3 regions of the Streptomyces sp. NPDC052016 genome follow, and region 1 is predicted to be linked to each of the others. Evidence: predicted binding sites of a transcription regulator. Region 1 holds the regulator's gene; each other region holds the start of a gene.
What was found. The regulator HrcA, encoded in region 1, represses chaperone genes, less so after heat shock. The targets are predictions, from matches to a motif close to TTNGCACTCNGNNNNNCNGAGTGCNAA.
Positions count from the first base shown of each region.

Region 2: a site for HrcA is predicted at 3,252-3,278, ahead of groES (co-chaperone GroES). Genes of this name have one in related genera too.
Region 3: a site for HrcA is predicted at 4,250-4,276, ahead of groL (chaperonin GroEL). Genes of this name have one in related genera too.

Region 1 is NZ_JBIUBX010000002.1:110,636-117,189, forward strand. Features, by position in the region: gene ACIHAR_RS03600 (SpoIIE family protein phosphatase) at 1-274, shown strand, start outside; gene hemW (radical SAM family heme chaperone HemW) at 429-1,661, shown strand; gene ACIHAR_RS03610 (Uma2 family endonuclease) at 1,762-2,334, shown strand; gene ACIHAR_RS03615 (DUF3097 domain-containing protein) at 2,318-3,127, opposite strand; gene ACIHAR_RS03620 (MBL fold metallo-hydrolase) at 3,159-3,893, opposite strand; gene hrcA (heat-inducible transcriptional repressor HrcA) at 4,058-5,074, shown strand; gene dnaJ (molecular chaperone DnaJ) at 5,075-6,208, shown strand; gene ACIHAR_RS03635 (nitronate monooxygenase) at 6,414-6,554, shown strand, end outside.
Region 2 is NZ_JBIUBX010000011.1:107,988-114,541, forward strand. Features, by position in the region: gene ACIHAR_RS15865 (methyltransferase domain-containing protein) at 57-1,235, opposite strand; gene ACIHAR_RS15870 (polysaccharide deacetylase family protein) at 1,326-2,258, shown strand; gene ACIHAR_RS15875 (polysaccharide deacetylase family protein) at 2,255-3,115, shown strand; gene groES (co-chaperone GroES) at 3,425-3,733, shown strand; gene groL (chaperonin GroEL) at 3,868-5,493, shown strand; gene ACIHAR_RS15890 (ester cyclase) at 5,629-6,318, opposite strand; gene ACIHAR_RS15895 (SDR family oxidoreductase) at 6,400-6,554, opposite strand, start outside.
Region 3 is NZ_JBIUBX010000019.1:33,874-40,427, forward strand. Features, by position in the region: gene ACIHAR_RS23625 (trehalose-6-phosphate synthase) at 1-377, opposite strand, end outside; gene ACIHAR_RS23630 (glucosyl-3-phosphoglycerate synthase) at 519-1,490, opposite strand; SAM riboswitch class I at 1,660-1,816, shown strand; gene thrC (threonine synthase) at 1,835-3,124, shown strand; gene ACIHAR_RS23640 (MoaD/ThiS family protein) at 3,212-3,487, shown strand; gene ACIHAR_RS23645 (cold-shock protein) at 3,940-4,143, shown strand; gene groL (chaperonin GroEL) at 4,437-6,059, shown strand; gene ACIHAR_RS23655 (NADH:flavin oxidoreductase) at 6,345-6,554, shown strand, end outside.

The DNA.
Region 1 (6,554 bases):
GACCCTCCTCGGCGTCGTCGAGGACGCCACGTACACCAGCGAGACCCTGGACCTGCGCCCCGGCGACAGCCTGCTGTGCGTCACCGACGGCGTCACGGAGCGGCGCTCGGGCTCCCGCCAGTTCGACGACGGCGACGGCCTCGCCGCCGCACTGGCCGGCTGCGCGGGCCTGAACGCGGACCTGATCGCCGAACGCATCCGGCGGCTCGTCCACGAGTTCGGCGGCGAGCCGCCCGAGGACGACCTGGCGCTGCTGGTGCTCCAGGCGGAGTAGGGCCGGCCCCATCAGGCTGGGCCCTGGAGGTGCGGTCGGGCTGCGCCCCAGGACGGGGCCGGGCTGGGCCCCAGGATGCGGCGGGGCTGGGCCCCGGGGTGCGGTCGGGCTGGGCCGCCCGGGGACCGCGCGGACGTACGGGACAATGGGAGACATGCCTTCCGCACTCCCCGACGGCGAGCCCGTCCCCGCCGACGGCGCGCTGCCCGCGTCCGCGCTCGCCGGGGCCGCCGGCCGGCCCCTCGGGTTCTACCTGCACGTCCCCTACTGCGCGACCCGCTGCGGCTACTGCGACTTCAACACCTACACCGCCACCGAACTGCGCGGCACCGGCGGTGTCCTCGCCTCCCGCGACAACTACGCCGACACCCTGATCGACGAGATCCGACTCGCCCGCAAGGTCCTCGGCGACGACCCGCGCGAGGTCCGCACGGTGTTCGTCGGAGGCGGTACGCCGACCCTGCTGGCCGCCGGTGACCTGGTGCGGATGCTGGGCGCGATCCGCGACGAGTTCGGGCTGGCGGCGGACGCGGAGGTCACGACGGAGGCGAACCCCGAGTCGGTCGACCCGGCCTACCTGGCCACCCTCCGCGAAGGCGGCTTCAACCGGATCTCCTTCGGCATGCAGAGCGCCAGGCAGCACGTGCTGAAGATCCTGGACCGCACCCACACCCCCGGCCGCCCCGAGGCCTGTGTGGCCGAAGCGCGGGCGGCCGGCTTCGAGCACGTCAACCTCGACCTGATCTACGGCACACCGGGTGAGTCGGACGACGACTGGCGCGCCTCGCTGGACGCGGCCCTTGGCGCCGGCCCCGACCACATCAGCGCCTACGCCCTGATCGTCGAGGAGGGCACCCAGCTCGCCCGCCGCATCCGCCGGGGCGAGGTCCCGATGACGGACGACGACGTCCACGCGGACCGGTACCTGATCGCCGAGGAGACCTTCTCGGCGGCGGGCTTCGACTGGTACGAGGTGTCGAACTGGGCCACCTCCGAGGCCGGCCGCTGCCTGCACAACGAGCTGTACTGGCGCGGTGCCGACTGGTGGGGCGCGGGGCCGGGCGCCCACTCGCACCTCGGCGGGGTGCGCTGGTGGAACGTGAAGCATCCGGGCGCGTACGCGGCGGCGCTGGCGGCGGGCAGGTCGCCGGGGGCCGGGAGGGAGCTGCTCTCGGGGGAGGACCGGCGCGTCGAGCGGATCCTGCTGGAGCTGCGGCTGCGGGAGGGGGTGCCCCTGTCGCTGCTGCGGGAGGAGGGGCTGGCGGCTTCTCGCCGGGCGCTGGCGGACGGCCTGCTCCAGGAGGAGCCGTACGGCGCGGGCCGGGCCGTGCTCACCCTGCGCGGGCGGCTGCTGGCGGACGCGGTGGTGCGGGATCTCGTGGACTGATCACACAGGTGGGTGAATCGGTGCGGAACGCCGACTCGCTCCCTACCCTGGTTCGTAGGCTGCCGCCGACAGTACGCGGCGGATGCGGAGGGCCACGGAGATGACCGCTGTGGATGATCGCCGGGTGCATGAGGCATTCGAGAACCTCGAGGTTCCCGAGGGCTTCAAGGCTGAACTCATCCGGGGGGAAATCGTGATGATGGCGGGCCCTGACAAGGTCCACAACCGCATCGTGCAGGCCGTTCAGGATCAGATCCCCTCCGACCGGTGGGAGCGGCTGCAGACGCAGGACGTGGCTTTCCCCGGTGAGGACAGCGAGCCCCAGCCGGATCTCGTCGTTCTGGAGATCGGTGCCGACGACAGCCCGGGGCGGCTCGTACCCGCCCCCGCCGTGACGATGCTGGTGGAGGTCGTTTCCAGGACCAGCGCCCACCGCGACTACGTGGAGAAACGGTCGATCTACGCCGCCGGCGGCGTACCGGTTTACCTGATCATCGACCCCTTCGAGGGCAAGTGCCTGGTGCTGTCGGAACCCGCCGGGAGCGGTCTGACGGCGGACTACCAGTCGAAGCGCACTCGGAAGTTCGGGGACCCGGTGCCGCTGCCATGGGTGGGGATCGAATGGGACACGAGCAGGTTCGGCACGCTGCCACCGCTTACGGCTGTGCCGTGACGAAGTCGATCAACTCCTCCACCCTCCCCAGCAGCGCCGGCTCCAGGTCCTTGTAGGACCCCACCCGCGCCAGGATCGCCTGCCACACCGCCCCGGTGTTGTCCGACGGCCACCCCAGCGCCCGGCACACCCCCGTCTTCCAGTCCTGCCCCTTCGGCACGCGCGGCCACGCCTCGATGCCCAGGGACGACGGCTTCACCGCCTCCCAGATGTCGATGTACGGGTGGCCCACCACCAGCGCGTGCTCGCTCGTCACCGACTGCGCGATACGCCACTCCTTCGTGCCGGGCACGAGGTGGTCCACCAGGACGCCGAGCCTCGCGTCCGGGCCCGGGGCGAAGTCCGCCACGATCGACGGGAGGTCGTCCACGCCCTCCAGGTACTCCACGACCACGCCCTCGACGCGCAGGTCGTCGCCCCAGACCTTCTCCACCAGCTCGGCGTCGTGGCGGCCCTCCACGTAGATGCGGCCGGCGCGGGCCACGCGGGCGCGGGCGCCGGGAACGGCGACCGAACCGGAGGCGGTACGGCTGGGCCGTACCGGACCACCCGGCGACGGCCGGACCAGCGTCACCGCCCGGCCCTCCAGCAGGAAGCCCCGCGGCTCCAGCGGGAACACCCGGTGCTTGCCGAAGCGGTCCTCCAGGGTGACCGTGCCCGCCTCGCAGCGGATCACCGCGCCGCAGAAGCCGGTGCCGGACTCCTCCACCACCAGGCCGGGCTCCGCCGGTACCTCCGGGACGGGCTGCGGCTTCTTCCAGGGAGGGGTCAGATCGGCGGAGTACTGGCGCATTCGGATGACGATAGGAGAAGCCCGCACCCGATCACGGCGACACGCCGAAACGCACCGCCAGCGCGTCGCGCTGCGCCCGGACGAACGCCGCGTCCACCACCGCCCCGTGACCGGGCACGTACAGCGCGTCCTCACCGCCGAGGCCGAGGAGCCGGTCCAGGGCGTCCGGCCAGTGGGTCGGCACGGCGTCGGGGCCGGCCTGCGGTTCGCCCGACTCCTCCACCAGGTCGCCGCAGAACACCACCTCCGGCGAGCCCGGCACCAGGACCGCCAGGTCGTGGGCGGTGTGGCCGGGTCCCACGTTCGCCACCAGGACCTGCCGGCCGCCGCCCAGGTCGAGGGTCCACTCGCCGGAGACCGGATGGCGGGGGCGCACCAGCGTGTCCACGGCCTCCGTGGCCGCCGCCTCGTCCAGGCCGTGGCGCACCGCGTCCGCACGCAGTTCCTCGGCTCCGCGGCTCCTGCGGGCGAGCAGCGACTCCGCGCCCACCGCCGCGAACACCTCCGCGCCCGCGAACGCCGCCGCACCGAGGACGTGATCGAAGTGGGGGTGGGTGAGCGCGAGATGGGTCACACGGTGACCGGCGAGTTCCTCCGCCCGCATCCGCAGCCGCGCCCCCTCCGCGAGGCTCGATCCGGCGTCGATCACCAGGGCCGCGCCCGCCCCGACGACCAGCCCCGCCGTGCAGTCCCAGCGCGGCAGGCGGCACCGGCCGACCCCGGTGGCGATCCGCTCCCACCCCAGCTCTTCCCAAGTCACCGTCATACCGCGACGCTATCGGGGGCAGCCGTTCCCGGCAGGGCGGCACCGGACCGACCTTGCCCCCGGTGTACCCCACCGCCGTACACTGGGCCGGGGAACGCTGGCACTCGGAAGTGAAGAGTGCCAGGCAAGGCGCCAAGGGGACGACTTTCTGGAGGTGTGCGCGAATGCTGAGTGAACGACGGCTCCAGGTGCTGCGCGCCATCGTCCAGGACTACGTGGGCACCGAGGAGCCGGTGGGCTCCAAGGCGCTCACCGAACGGCACAACCTCGGCGTCTCCCCGGCGACGGTCCGCAACGACATGGCGGCCCTGGAGGACGAGGGGTACATCGCCCAGCCGCACACCAGTGCCGGGCGCATCCCCACCGACAAGGGCTACCGCCTGTTCGTCGACAAGCTGGCCGGCGTCAAGCCGATGACGGCCCCCGAGCGGCGGGCCATCCAGAACTTCCTCGACGGCGCCGTCGACCTCGACGACGTCGTGGCGCGGACGGTACGGCTGCTCGCGCAGCTCACGCGGCAGGTCGCCGTCGTGCAGTACCCGTCCCTGACCCGGTCCACCGTGCGGCACGTGGAGCTGCTGTCCCTCGCCCCCGCCCGGCTGATGCTCGTGCTGATCACGGACACCGGCCGGGTCGAGCAGCGGATGGTGGACTGCCCGGCGCCGTTCGGCGAGACCTCGCTGGCGGACCTGCGGGCGCGGCTGAACAGCCGGGTCGCCGGCCGCCGGTTCACGGACGTGCCGCGCCTGGTGGAGGATCTGCCGGACGCCTTCGAGGCGGAGGACCGCGGCACGGTCTCGACGGTGCTCTCCACCCTGCTGGAGACCCTCGTCGAGGAGAACGAGGAGCGGCTGATGATCGGCGGCACCGCCAATCTCACCCGCTTCGCACATGACTTCCCTCTCACCATCCGGCCCGTCCTGGAGGCCCTCGAGGAGCAGGTCGTGCTCCTCAAGCTCCTGGGCGAGGCGGGGGATTCGGGCATGACCGTGCGCATCGGGCACGAGAACGCCTACGAGGGGCTCAACTCCACTTCCGTGGTGTCGGTCGGCTACGGTTCGGGCGGCGAGGCAGTCGCCAAGCTCGGCGTGGTCGGACCGACCCGCATGGATTACCCGGGAACGATGGGAGCGGTACGCGCAGTGGCACGGTACGTCGGACAGATCCTGGCGGAGTCGTAAGTGGCCACGGACTACTACGCCGTTCTCGGCGTGCGCCGCGACGCGTCGCAGGAAGAGATCAAGAAGGCCTTCCGGCGGCTCGCACGCGAGCTGCACCCGGACGTCAACCCGGATCCGAAGACCCAGGAGCGGTTCAAGGAGATCAACGCCGCCTACGAGGTGCTGTCGGACCCGCAGAAGAAGCAGGTCTACGACCTCGGCGGGGACCCCCTCTCGCAGGCGGGCGGCGGCGCGGGCGGCTTCGGCGCCGGCGGCTTCGGCAACTTCTCCGACATCATGGACGCCTTCTTCGGTACGGCGTCCCAGCGCGGGCCGCGCTCGCGCACCCGTCGCGGCCAGGACGCGATGATCCGGCTGGAGGTCGACCTCGACGAGGCGGCCTTCGGCACGACGAAGGACATCCAGGTCGACACGGCGATCGTCTGCTCCACCTGCAACGGTGAGGGCGCGGCGCCGGGCACCACCGCCCAGACCTGTGACATGTGCCGCGGCCGCGGTGAGGTGTCGCAGGTGACGCGGTCCTTCCTGGGCCAGGTCATGACCTCGCGTCCCTGCCCCCAGTGCCAGGGCTTCGGCACCGTGGTGCCCACCCCCTGCCCGGAGTGCGCGGGCGACGGGCGGGTCCGCTCGCGTCGCACGCTCACGGTGAAGATCCCGGCCGGTGTCGACAACGGCACCCGCATCCAGCTCGCCGGCGAGGGCGAGGTGGGCCCGGGCGGCGGCCCCGCCGGTGACCTGTACGTCGAGATCCACGAGCTGCCGCACCCCACCTTCCAGCGGCGCGGCGACGACCTGCACTGCACGGTGACGATCCCGATGACCGCCGCGGCCCTGGGCACGAAGGTGCCGCTGGAGACGCTGGACGGCCTGGAGGAGGTCGACATCCGGCCCGGCACCCAGTCCGGCCAGTCGATCCCGCTGCACGGCCGGGGTGTGACGCACCTGCGCGGTGGCGGGCGGGGCGACCTCATCGTCCACGTCGAGGTCCAGACACCGACGAAGCTGGACCCCGAGCAGGAGCGGCTGCTGCGCGAGCTGGCCAAGCTGCGGGGCGAGGAGCGGCCGCAGGGGCAGTTCCAGCCGGGGCAGCAGGGGTTGTTCTCGCGGCTGAAGGACGCGTTCAACGGTCGCTGACCGGGGGTGGCCGCGGGGGGCGTTCCCGCCCCCGCCGCCCTTGCCCGTCCCGTCTCCGGGGGCTGCCGCCCCCGGGCCCCGCTCCGGCCCCGAACGGGCCTCGCCTCCCAGCACCGCACGGGCCGGAGAGGCCGGCGCTCGTCGACGGGTCACCGAGCGGAAGACCCGATTCGGACTTGTTCGGGGGACGTGACAACATGCCGTCATGTCCTCCGCGCTGACCGATCTCTTCCCCTATCCGATCGTGCAGGCCCCCATGGCGGGCGGCGTCTCCGTCCCGCGGCTCGCCGCCGCCGTGTCCGAGGCCGGCGGGCTCGGGTTCCTGGCCGCCGGGTACAAGACCGCC
Region 2 (6,554 bases), on a different contig from region 1:
TGGACCGCGGGAGCGCCTGACGGACCGGGCGGGTGACGGACCGGGAGGGCGACCGGTCAGGCGGGGTGACCGATCAGCATGGTCGGCGCCCCCGCCACCCGTGTCAGGAACACCGTCGCCGCGTTCGGCCCCTGCGGCTTGACCTTCTTGCGCAGTTCCTCCGGCTCGACGGCCGACCCCCGCTTCTTCACGGTCAGGATCCCCACCTCCCGCTCCCTGAGCAGCGCCTTGAGCTTCTTGACGTTGAAGGGGAGCTGGTCGGTGATCTCGTAGGCGGAGGCGTACGGGGTGACGTGCCGCTCGTCGGCGGTGACGTAGGCGATGGTCGGGTCGATCAGCCCGCCTTCCAGGTCCTCGGCCACCTCGGCGACCAGATGGGCGCGAATGACGGCGCCGTCGGGCTCGTACAGGTACCGTCCCACGGGGCGGACCCGGGGATCGGGCAGCATGGTGTCGGGCGAGGCCCACAGGCCGGCTTCCGCGGGCAGCAGCATCGCCCGCCGTGCCCCGGGTGTCCTGCCCCCGCCGAACCACAGCACGGCCTCCTTCACGTCCCCTCCGTCCGAGATCCATTCGGCCTCGGCCTCGGCGGGGATCGCCTCGTGCGGGATACCGGGCGCGATCTTGAGGGCGGCGAGCGGGGCCCGGAGCGCGGCGGAGACGGCCCAGGACAGCGGAGGGGAGTAGGCCTCGGGGTCGAAGATCCGGCCGCGCGCGCCGGAACGCCGGGCGGGGTCGACGAAGACGGCGTCGTACGGGGACGTGTCGACCTCCGTCACATCCGCCTCGCGCACCTCGATCAGGTCGGCGAGGCCGAGCGCGGCGGCGTTCGCGCGGGCCGCCTCGCAGGTCAGCGGATCCCGGTCGACGGCCAGCACTCGGATCCCGGCGCGGGCGAACGCCAGGGCGTCCCCGCCGATCCCGCAGCACAGGTCCGCGACGGAGCGGATGCCCATAGCCCGGAAGCACTCGGCCCGATAGGCCGCCACGCTGGCCCGGGTCGACTGCTCGACCCCGTTCGGCGTGAAGAACATCCGCTCCGCGTCCTCGGCCCCGAACTTCGCCGCCGCCCGCTGCCGCAGCCGGGCCTGCCCGAGTGCGGCGGAGACGAGGTCGGCGGGGTGCTCGCGGCGCAGCCGGGTGGCGACGGCGAGTTCGTCGGCCGGTGCGGTGCCGCGGACGGCGTCGAGGAGGGCGCGGCCCTCGGGGGTGAGGAGGGGAGCGAGGTCGTTCACCGGCTCATTGTGGGCCACTCGGTGGATGGTGCGCCTCCGGCCGCGGTGTCGGGCCGGGTCCGAGGAGGCGTGCTGCGAGGATCCGGCGCCATGGGATCAGTCGTACAAAACGATAAAAAGGTCGCCCGTCGGGCAAGGATCCGGGGCGGAATCGCCGTCCTCGCGCTGACCGCCATCGCCTCCGGCTGTGCACAGGGCGGCGGAGGACCCGCCGGAAGCCGTCCCGCCGCCGGCCAGCAGCCAGGACAGGCCCCACCGGAGCGCGCCCTGGACAAGTACGCGGACGAGCTGCGCGCCGACCACGCGACCCGGGTCGCGGCGGCGAAACGCTGGGGTCTGAAGAAGGTCCCGCTGGTGGCCCCCGCACCCCCCGAGAAGAAACCGCGCATCACCACCCGCGACGGCTTCGAGGTCGACGGGCACGAGGAACTGGGCCTGCCCCCCGTCTTCACCACCGTCCCCACCAAGGACAAGGTCGTCTTCCTCACCATCGACGACGGCGCCGAGAAGGACCCGGCGTTCCTGCGCATGATGACCGAGCTGCGCGTCCCGTACACCGCCTTCCTCAGCGACTACCTCGTCAAGGAGAACTACGACTACTTCGAGAAGATGCAGGACGCGGGGGTGGGCCTGAACAACCACACCCTCCATCACCCCTATCTGCCGGGCCTGTCCTACAAGCGCCAGAAGCACGAGATCTGCGGCATGCAGGACGTGATCGAGGAGCGCTACGGCAAGCGGCCCACCCTCTTTCGTCCGCCGTTCGGCACCTACAACCGCGACACCCTGCGTGCCGCGAAGGCCTGCGGGGTGAAGTACGCGCCACTGTGGAACGAGGAGGTCTTCGTCGACCGCTGGGAGTACCGCGAGTGGGACCGCGACCTCCACCCCGGCGACATCGTCCTGAGCCACTTCCGCGGCCGGGAGGACTGGAAGGGCTCGATGCCCGACATGATCCGCCGGTTCCTGAACAAGGTCACGGAGAAGGGATACGCGGTGGCACGCCTGGAGGACTACCTGTGAGAACGCGGGGGCCGGTGGCCGTGGCGGCGGCGACCGCACTGCTGACCGTGCTGACGGCACTGACCGGTTGCGCCCGGTCCGTCGACATGGGTGAACCGGGCGAGAAGGCGCCGGAGCGGGTACGACCGCACGGCTCGGACGCCCGACGGCCTTCCCCGCCTCCGGCTCCGCCGGAACGGGAGGACCTCCATCGCCGCTGGGGCCTGACGGCCCCCCTGGCCCCCGCGCCCGCCCACCCCTCGAGACCGCTGTTCCGCAGCCCCGCGGACGCGGACCTCCCGCCCGTCGTCGACCACGTCCCCACCCGCGACAGGGTCGTCTTCCTCACCTACGACGACGGCGCTGAACGCGACCCCCGGTTCATCGACATGGTCCGTGAACTCCGCCTCCCCGTGAGCATGTTCCTCACGGACAGCGTGGTCGGCCCCGGCTACGCCCACTTCGCCCGGCTCCGCTCCGTCGGCGCGAGCCTGCAGAACCACACCCTCGACCACGCGGCCCTGAGGGGCCTGCCCTACGCCGGCCAGCGCGCCGAGATCTGCGGCCAGCAGGACAAACTCAAGTCCCGCTTCGGCCTGCGCCCCCGCTTCTTCCGCCCGCCCTACGGCACGTACGACACCACCACCCTGCGCGCCGCCGCCGACTGCGGCATCACCGCGATCGTCCTCTGGCGCGTCTCGATGGGCCCCACGGACCTCGCCTACACCCACGGCACCGACCGCCTTCGCCCGGGCGACATCATCGCCGTCGACCCGGACGAGTCCCTGGGACCGACCCTGAGGGAGCGGACGACGAGGCTGCTCCGGCGGGTGCAGGAGCACGGTCTGACGGTGGGCCGGCTGGAGGACTACCTGTAGGTCACCGGGAGCGCGGGCGTTCGCGGGCTGTCCGGCCGGGCCTTCCGGAGACGGGCGGCAGCCCCCGCGACGGCCGCGCCGGCGCCGGGTGGACGACCCGCACAGCCACCGAATTCACGGCGACGCGCGGCGGGCATTGGCACTCCGCTTGACCGAGTGCTAATCGCGGTCATAGTCTCGGCTCTGGCACTCCCCACTGGAGAGTGCCAACAACGCGACGGGCAGGTCCGGCACCCGCGACGACGGATCGACCTGGTCGCCACCTCAGACAGTTAACCCCGTGAGATCTCCGAAGGGGGAGGTCGGATCGTGACGACCGCCAGCTCCAAGGTTGCCATCAAGCCGCTCGAGGACCGCATCGTGGTCCAGCCGCTCGACGCCGAGCAGACCACGGCCTCTGGCCTGGTCATCCCGGACACCGCGAAGGAGAAGCCCCAGGAGGGCGCCGTCCTCGCCGTGGGCCCGGGCCGCTTCGAGAACGGCGAGCGCCTGCCGCTCGACGTCAAGGTCGGCGACGTCGTCCTGTACAGCAAGTACGGCGGCACCGAGGTGAAGTACAACGGCGAGGAGTACCTCGTCCTCTCGGCTCGCGACGTCCTCGCGATCATCGAGAAGTAAGTCACCCGGACATACCGGAAGCACATTTCGTTGCTTGACGCTGCGCCCCTGGCCCCCGCGACCACATAAGAAGCCGGGCGCCCGGGGCGCAGTGCATTTTTCACCCACAGAATTCCGAGAGGGCTCCCGCTGTCATGGCGAAGATCCTGAAGTTCGACGAGGACGCCCGTCGCGCCCTCGAGCGCGGCGTCAACAAGCTGGCCGACACGGTCAAGGTGACGATCGGCCCCAAGGGCCGCAACGTCGTCATCGACAAGAAGTTCGGTGCCCCCACCATCACCAACGACGGTGTCACGATCGCCCGCGAGGTGGAGATCGAGGACCCGTACGAGAACCTCGGCGCCCAGCTGGTGAAGGAGGTGGCGACCAAGACCAACGACATCGCGGGTGACGGCACCACCACCGCCACCGTCCTGGCCCAGGCCCTGGTCCGCGAGGGCCTGAAGAACGTCGCCGCCGGCGCCTCCCCGGCCGCCCTGAAGAAGGGCATCGACGCCGCGGTCAAGGCCGTCTCCGACGACCTGCTCGCCTCGGCCCGCCCGATCGACGAGAAGTCCGACATCGCCGCCGTCGCCGCGCTGTCCGCCCAGGACCAGCAGGTCGGCGAGCTCATCGCCGAGGCGATGGACAAGGTCGGCAAGGACGGTGTCATCACCGTCGAGGAGTCCAACACCTTCGGTCTGGAGCTGGACTTCACCGAGGGCATGGCCTTCGACAAGGGCTACCTGTCGCCGTACTTCGTGACGGACCAGGAGCGCATGGAGGCCGTCCTGGAGGACCCGTACATCCTCATCAACCAGGGCAAGATCTCCTCCATCGCCGACCTGCTGCCGCTGCTGGAGAAGGTCATCCAGACCAACTCCTCCAAGCCGCTGCTGATCATCGCCGAGGACGTCGAGGGCGAGGCCCTCTCCACCCTCGTCGTGAACAAGATCCGCGGCACCTTCAACGCGGTCGCCGTCAAGGCTCCGGGCTTCGGTGACCGCCGCAAGGCGATGCTGCAGGACATGGCGACCCTGACCGGCGCCACCGTCATCTCCGAGGAGGTCGGCCTCAAGCTCGACCAGGTCGGCGTCGACGTGCTCGGCTCCGCCCGCCGCGTCACCGTCACCAAGGACGACACCACGATCGTCGACGGCGCCGGCAACTCCGCGGACGTCCAGGGCCGCGTCGCGCAGATCAAGGCCGAGATCGAGAACACCGACTCCGACTGGGACCGCGAGAAGCTCCAGGAGCGCCTCGCGAAGCTGGCCGGCGGCGTGTGCGTGATCAAGGTCGGCGCCGCCACCGAGGTGGAGCTGAAGGAGAAGAAGCACCGTCTGGAGGACGCCATCTCCGCGACCCGCGCCGCGGTCGAGGAGGGCATCGTCTCCGGTGGTGGCTCCGCGCTGGTCCACGCCGTCAAGGTCCTCGAGGGCAACCTCGACAAGACCGGCGACGAGGCCACCGGTGTCTCCGTCGTCCGCCGCGCCGCCGTCGAGCCGCTGCGCTGGATCGCCGAGAACGCCGGCCTCGAGGGCTACGTCATCGTCTCCAAGGTCGCCGAGCTCGAGAAGGGCAACGGCTACAACGCCGCCACCGGCGAGTACACCGACCTGGTCAAGGCCGGCGTCATCGACCCGGTGAAGGTCACCCGCTCCGCCCTGGAGAACGCCGCCTCCATCGCCTCCCTCCTCCTCACGACCGAGACCCTGGTCGTCGAGAAGAAGGAAGAGGAGGAGCCGGCCGCCGCGGGTCACGGCCACGGGCACGCCCACTGAGCGCACCGCTCGTAGCCGAGCCGGTCGCTCGTGGCCGGCCGGTCGTAGAGCCGGCCGGTCGTAGGCCACACGCAGAGGGCCCCGCCCCGCACACCCGTGCGGGACGGGGCCTTCCGCTTCACTGCACCTCGCGGGCTACTGCCCGAGTACCCCCAACTGCTCCATCAGCCCCGCCCGGTCGTACTGCCACCACGCCTCGCAGATCTGGCCGCCCCGCAACCGGTGCCAGGTCATGCCGGTCATGCTGACCTCCTGACCGGTCGCCGGGATTCCCAGGAAGTCGCCCTTGTGCCGGCCCTGCCACGTCCAGCGCGTGCAGACCAGGTCGTCCTCGGCGACCTGCGCGTCCACCCGCACCTTGAAGTCGAAGGCCCGCCGCCAGCCCAGGACCTCGTCGCGCGCCGCCCGCAGCCCGGTGTCCTGCGGATTGGCGGGGTCGTGGTCGACGTAGTCGTCCGTGATCCGCTCGAACAGCCGGTCGATGGGGGCCCGTCCGAGGTCCTCGAAGAACTCACGCGCCACCACACGGTTGAGCTGCTCGTCCCGTACGACGTCCAGGTCGGTGAAGGTGGGCATCTCGTCGCACAGGGCCACCATCTCCCGGAAGATCCGGTCGGTCTCCGGGAGGTTCGAGTTCCGCATCGCCTCCTCGTACGACGGGAACTCCACGATCTCGATGAGGTGCGACGCGTCCGACCGGTCCTTGGCGACCAGCGCGTGCGTCGCGGTGCGCTTCCCCTTGGTCTGTGCGACCCATGAATCCAGCAACCGGTTCATCTCGTCGAACCGGCTCGTCCTGCAGTCGATGAGCTGTACGAATGTCATGCACCGCCTCCGGCCCCCCTGGGTCCGGTCATGTCACGGCCATTTTCCCACCGGAGCGCCGACGCCACCCGCCCACGGCCCCTACTGGGGCCCGTACTTCCGCCCCGTCCGGGAACTGATCCCGCCGAGCATCCCCCTCGGCACCACCTTCACGACGCCCATCAGCGCCTTGTACCGCGGGTCCGGAACCGAGACCGTCTTCCCGCGCGCCAGATCGTGCAGCGCTGCCGCCACCA
Region 3 (6,554 bases), on a different contig from region 1:
GCCCACTGGCGCCGGAACTCCGCGTCGAAGACCGGCTCCGTCGGGGTCTGGTACAGCAGGTGGTGGATGAACCACAGCACGGAGTTGGCGATGCCGTTGTAGGCGTCGGCGTGCACGTCGGCCGGGATGGGCAGCATGCGCACGCCCTCCTCGCCGACCCCGCGCCGGACCGCCTCACGGTCGCCCTCGGACAGTGCCGAGCAGACCCAGAGGGCGCCCGCGTCGGGGCCGATCGCCGACAGGCCGGAGACCAGCCCGCCGCCGCCCCGTTTCGCGTGCAGCGAGCCGTCCTCGCCGATCGTGTACGAGACCGGGCCGCGATTGGACGCGACCAGCACCTGAGCACCCTGAGCTGCAGCACCGTGCGTGGAAGCCATACGCCTCAACCTAGCCCGGTCCTGATCCGCTCAAACGTACGGATGGGCCGTGTGGTGGGCCGTATCCGGCCGTATACGGCCCGCCCGCGCGGATGACGGCAGTGGCTGCGAGGACGCCCGTGCGAACGGGTGCGCACCCGCTCACGCCACCTTGCGTGCCGCGTACTCCGCGATCTCCGCCATCGGCGGGCGCTCCTCCGTGTCCACCGAGTACGTGCGCGGCTCGAAGCCGTTCGCGCCCCGTTCGAACTGGGTGAGGGAGGGACGGACGAGGTGTCCGCGGGCCAGCCGGAGCTGGGCCGTGCGGTAGATCGCGGCCGCCATCCGGCCGAGTGCCTGCCCGTCCTGGTGGCGGTGCTTGCGCACGCCGACGTCGACCTGGGCGAGGGCGTCCAGGCCCACCAGGTGGAGGGCGTCGACCAGCATGCCGAGTTCCACCCCGTAGCCGACGGGGAAGGGCAGCCGTTCCAGCAGGCTGCGGCGGGCCGCGTACTCGCCGCCCAGCGGCTGGACGAAGCCGGCGAGCTGCGGCCAGTGCATGTTGAGCAGGGGGCGGGCCATCAGCTCGGTCACCCGGCCGCCCTGGCCGGCGGTCCTGCCGGAGGAGAGCGCAGTCGACTCCGTGCCCAGCGGGCGGTCGTACATGGCCTTGACCAGGTCGATGTCCGGGTCGGTGAGCAGCGGGCCCACGATCCCGGAGACGAAGTCGGAGGAGAACTCCCGCAGATCGGCGTCGATGAAACAGACGATGTCCCCGGTGGTGACCAGCAGGGAGCGCCACAGGACCTCGCCCTTCCCGGGCACGGCCGGTATCCGGGGGAGGATCGTGTCCCGGTGGACCACGCGCGCGCCCGCAGCCGCCGCGACCTGCGACGTACGGTCGGTCGACCCCGAGTCGACGACGACCACCTCGTCGACGAGCGGAACCTGCTGCACGAGGTCGTGGCGGATGATCGCGACGATGTCGCCGACCGTCTCCTCCTCGTTCAGCGCGGGCAGCACGACGGACACCGACTGGCCCGAGGCACGTTTGGCGGCCAGGATCCCGTGGAGCGGGCGATCGGTCACGGACCAGGAGCGGGTGGCGAGCCAGCGCTCGACTTCTTCCAGCACGGTCTGCGACTCCTCACTGTCGTGATCACACCAGGTGCACACGGGGTCACCGTGTGATCCATCTCGCGGTTCGGACGACTATCTCAACTGTCCTGGCCGTCGGTTACAGTCTTGAACAACGCGGATGACCATCACATGTCCGGGGTCGTCGGCGTTCACAACCACATACCGCTCATCCAGAGGGGCAGAGGGACACGGCCCGATGAAGCCCCGGCAACCCTCCAGCCGGTCTCGTACCGATCAGTGACGATCGCTCCGCGAGGCTCCCGGCTAGGGAAGGTGCCAAATCCGTCTCACGGCGAGATGCGTCGTGAGGAAGATGAGGAGAAAGGGCCTCGCCTCACATGGCTGTGCAGACAGTTGCAAGCACCACCGACTCCACGACCAGCGTAGACCTCGGTCCTGCCGCGGCTCTCTCCTGCCGCGAGTGCGGCCACCGGGTGCCCCTCGGCCCGGTCTTCGCGTGCGAGGAGTGTTTCGGCCCGCTCGAGATCGCGTACGACTTCTCCTCCTACGACACGGAGGAGCTCCGCAAGCGCATCGAGGCGGGACCCGCGAACATCTGGCGCTACGCGCCGCTGCTGCCCGTCCCGGCCGACGTGGCGGACAAGCCGAACCTCAACCCCGGCTGGACCAAGCTCGTCAAGGCCGACAACCTCGCCCGCGAGCTGGGCGTGACCGGCGGACTGTACGTCAAGGACGACTCGGGCAACCCGACCCACTCCTTCAAGGACCGTGTGGTCGCCCAGGCCCTGGAGGCCGCCCGCGCCTTCGGCTTCACCACCCTGTCCTGCTCCTCGACCGGCAACCTCGCCGGCGCGGTGGGCGCCGCCGCGGCCCGCGCCGGCTTCCGTTCCTGCGTGTTCATCCCGCACGACCTGGAACAGGGCAAGGTCGTCATGGCCGCGATCTACGGCGGCGAGCTCGTCGGCATCGAGGGCAACTACGACGACGTCAACCGCTTCTGCTCCGAGCTCATCGGCGACCCGGCGGGCGAGGGCTGGGGCTTCGTCAACGTCAACCTGCGGCCGTACTACGCCGAGGGCTCCAAGACGCTGGCGTACGAGATCTGTGAGCAGCTCGGCTGGCGGCTGCCGGACCAGCTCGTCGTGCCCATCGCCTCCGGCTCGCAGCTCACGAAGATCGACAAGGGGCTCCAGGAGCTGATCAAGCTCGGGCTCGTCGAGGACAAGCCGTACAAGATCTTCGGTGCGCAGGCCGAGGGGTGCTCGCCGGTGTCCACCGCGTACAAGGCCGGCCACGACGTGGTCCGCCCGCAGAAGCCGAACACCATCGCCAAGTCCCTCGCCATCGGCAACCCGGCGGACGGGCCGTACGTCCTGGACATCGCGCGTCGCACGGGCGGCGCGGTGGAGGACGTCGACGACGAGCAGGTGGTCGACGCGATCCGGCTGCTCGCCCGGACCGAGGGCATCTTCGCGGAGACGGCCGGCGGTGTGACCGTGGGCGTGACCAGGAAGCTGATCGAGAACGGTCTGCTGGATCCGGCGTTGACGACCGTCGTGCTGAACACCGGCGACGGGCTGAAGACGCTGGACGCGGTGGCCGGCACGGGCCTCACCGCGACCATTCGTCCCACCCTGGACTCGTTTCGCGAGGCCGGCCTCGCGTAAGCGGGTAGTTGTCCGTCCGCGGGCTGCGTGGCTGGTCGCGCAGTTCCCCGCGCCCCTCGGGGCACCGTACCGACCGGAGGTCACAACGTGAGCGTCACCGTCCGCATCCCCACCATCCTGCGCACCTACACCGGTGGTCAGGCCGAGGTGGCCGCCGAGGGCGCGACCCTCGCCGAGGTCATCGCCGACCTGGAGAAGAACCACACGGGGATCGCCGCGCGTGTCCTCGACGACCAGGGCAAGCTGCGCCGGTTCGTCAACGTGTACGTCAACGACGACGACGTGCGCTTCGAGCAGGGGTTGGAGACGGCGACCCCGGACGGCGCCGGCGTCTCGATCATCCCGGCCGTCGCGGGTGGCTGACCGAGGTTCAGTACTCGCCGGTAGTAACCGTCGGTAACGCTGATTACCGAGAGTTCATCGAATTGCCCCCACCGTGAGAGAAGCGGAGGGGGCAATTCAGTGTGATTGAGCGCGGTACAGTTGGGGAACCGGGTCCCGGTCCACTGATCCGGAGCCTTTGATTTCTGCCCTGAGCCCGACAAGAAGTAGCCAAAGTGTGTGCTTCTTTTGTGGCTTTTATGGCCTTTGCGGGGCCCGACTTGCCCCGAATTCTGGCGAATTCTCGCCACATTCCTGGCCTCGTGCGTCCAGAATTCTCGTCCGACTGACCTGTTGCACACGGCAGTTGGACAGATACATTCAGCCGCGGTCGACGCGTTCCGGCGCACGCCCCCAACCAACTGGGGGGTGAGGTCTGACCCGGATCCGCGAAGTGTGGATCTGTGCAAGGGCCAGTAATAGGGGAGTTAGGCATGGCTCAGGGCACCGTCAAGTGGTTCAACGCGGAGAAGGGGTACGGCTTCATCGCGGTCGACGGTGGTGCGGACGTCTTCGTCCACTACAGCGCGATTCAGATGGACGGCTACCGCACCCTGGAAGAGGGCCAGCGGGTCGAGTTCGAGATCTCGCAGGGTCAGAAGGGCCCGCAGGCCGACATGGTTCGCGTCACCGCCTGAACGAATTTTCAGCGAAGGGCTCGCATCCCGGCGGGGGTGCGGGCCCTTCGTGCTGCCCGGGGCCCGCCCGCGCACGGCCGAGCGCGCCGCCCGATCCCGGCAGGCGCTTGCACTCGACAGGGCCGAGTGCTAATCATTGCGTTAGCACTCTGAAGGTGAGAGTGACAACGAAGGACCGGGTCGGTGAGGCTCGTGGACCGGATGGGGCAAGGAACCACCGGTCGGGAGCCGTCCGTCGCGGGCGCGGGCGCGGTCCGAAGGAATCACCCCCAGTCCTGGAGGGACCACTTCACATGGCCAAGATCATCGCGTTCGACGAGGAGGCGCGGCGCGGCCTCGAGCGCGGCATGAACCAGCTCGCGGACGCCGTCAAGGTGACCCTCGGCCCCAAGGGCCGCAACGTCGTCCTCGAGAAGAAGTGGGGCGCCCCCACGATCACCAACGACGGTGTCTCCATCGCCAAGGAGATCGAGCTCGAGGACCCGTACGAGAAGATCGGCGCCGAGCTGGTCAAGGAAGTCGCCAAGAAGACGGACGACGTCGCCGGTGACGGTACGACCACCGCGACCGTCCTCGCCCAGGCCCTGGTCAAGGAAGGCCTGCGCAACGTCGCCGCCGGCGCCAACCCGATGGCCCTGAAGCGCGGTATCGAGAAGGCCGTCGAGGCCGTCTCCGCCGCCCTGCTGGAGCAGGCGAAGGACGTCGAGACCAAGGAGCAGATCGCCTCCACGGCCTCCATCTCCGCCGCCGACACCCAGATCGGCGAGCTCATCGCCGAGGCCATGGACAAGGTCGGCAAGGAAGGCGTCATCACCGTCGAGGAGTCCCAGACGTTCGGTCTGGAGCTGGAGCTCACCGAGGGTATGCGCTTCGACAAGGGCTACATCTCGGCGTACTTCGCCACCGACATGGAGCGTATGGAGGCCGTCCTCGACGACCCGTACATCCTGATCGCGAACTCCAAGATCTCCAACGTCAAGGACCTGCTCCCGCTCCTGGAGAAGGTCATGCAGTCGGGCAAGCCGCTGCTGATCATCGCCGAGGACGTCGAGGGCGAGGCCCTGTCGACCCTGGTCGTCAACAAGATCCGCGGCACCTTCAAGTCCGTCGCGGTCAAGGCCCCGGGCTTCGGCGACCGCCGCAAGGCGATGCTGAACGACATCGCCATCCTGACCGGCGGCGAGGTCATCTCCGAGGAGGTCGGTCTCAAGCTCGAGAACACGACCCTCGACCTGCTGGGCAAGGCCCGCAAGGTCGTCATCACCAAGGACGAGACCACGATCGTCGACGGCGCCGGCTCCTCCGAGCAGGTCGCGGGCCGCGTGAACCAGATCCGCGCGGAGATCGAGAACAGCGACTCCGACTACGACCGCGAGAAGCTCCAGGAGCGCCTGGCCAAGCTCGCGGGCGGCGTGGCCGTCATCAAGGCCGGTGCCGCCACCGAGGTCGAGCTCAAGGAGCGCAAGCACCGCATCGAGGACGCCGTCCGCAACGCGAAGGCGGCCGTCGAGGAGGGCATCGTCGCCGGTGGTGGCGTGGCCCTGCTGCAGGCCTCCCAGGTCTTCGAGAAGCTGGAGCTCGAGGGCGACGAGGCCACCGGTGCCGCCGCCGTCAAGCTGGCGCTCGAGGCCCCGCTGAAGCAGATCGCGGTCAACGCCGGCCTCGAGGGCGGCGTCGTGGTGGAGAAGGTGCGCAACCTGACCCCGGGCCACGGCCTGAACGCCGCGACCGGCGAGTACGTCGACCTGGTCGCCGAGGGCATCATCGACCCGGCCAAGGTGACGCGCTCCGCGCTGCAGAACGCCGCGTCGATCGCCGCGCTGTTCCTCACCACCGAGGCCGTCATCGCCGACAAGCCGGAGAAGGCCGCTGCCCCGGCCGGCGGCGGCATGCCGGGCGGTGACATGGACTTCTGATCCACCTCGGGTTTCGACCCCGGTTGATCGGCGTCCTTACCGAGGGCGGCACCCCCTGTTCCGACAGGGGGTGCCGCCCTCGGGCGTTCCGGGCCGTGCACGCGCTTGTCCGACGGGGCTGCGGCGGCGGGGTGGGTCGTGGTTGCTCGCGGACAGGGTGGCCGGGGCCACGGCCATGCGGGACGGATGTGGAATGCGTCGCCTTGCGCGTCCATTTGCTTAAGTAGGTGCAACAATGCGTGCGCACATACTGACCGGTATAACGACGCTTCCGAGGAGCCCTGCGTGACCGATACCCAGCCCACCGCCTCCAGCGCGGCACAGATCCTGGCCCGGCCGACCGTGATCAACGGCCTCACCGTCCCGAACCGCATCGTGATGGCGCCCATGACCCGCATGTTCTCCCCGGGCGGCATCCCCGGCGAGGACGTCGCGTCGTACTACGCCCGCCGCGCCGCCGCCGGGGTGGGCCTGGTCGTCACCGAGGGAACGTAC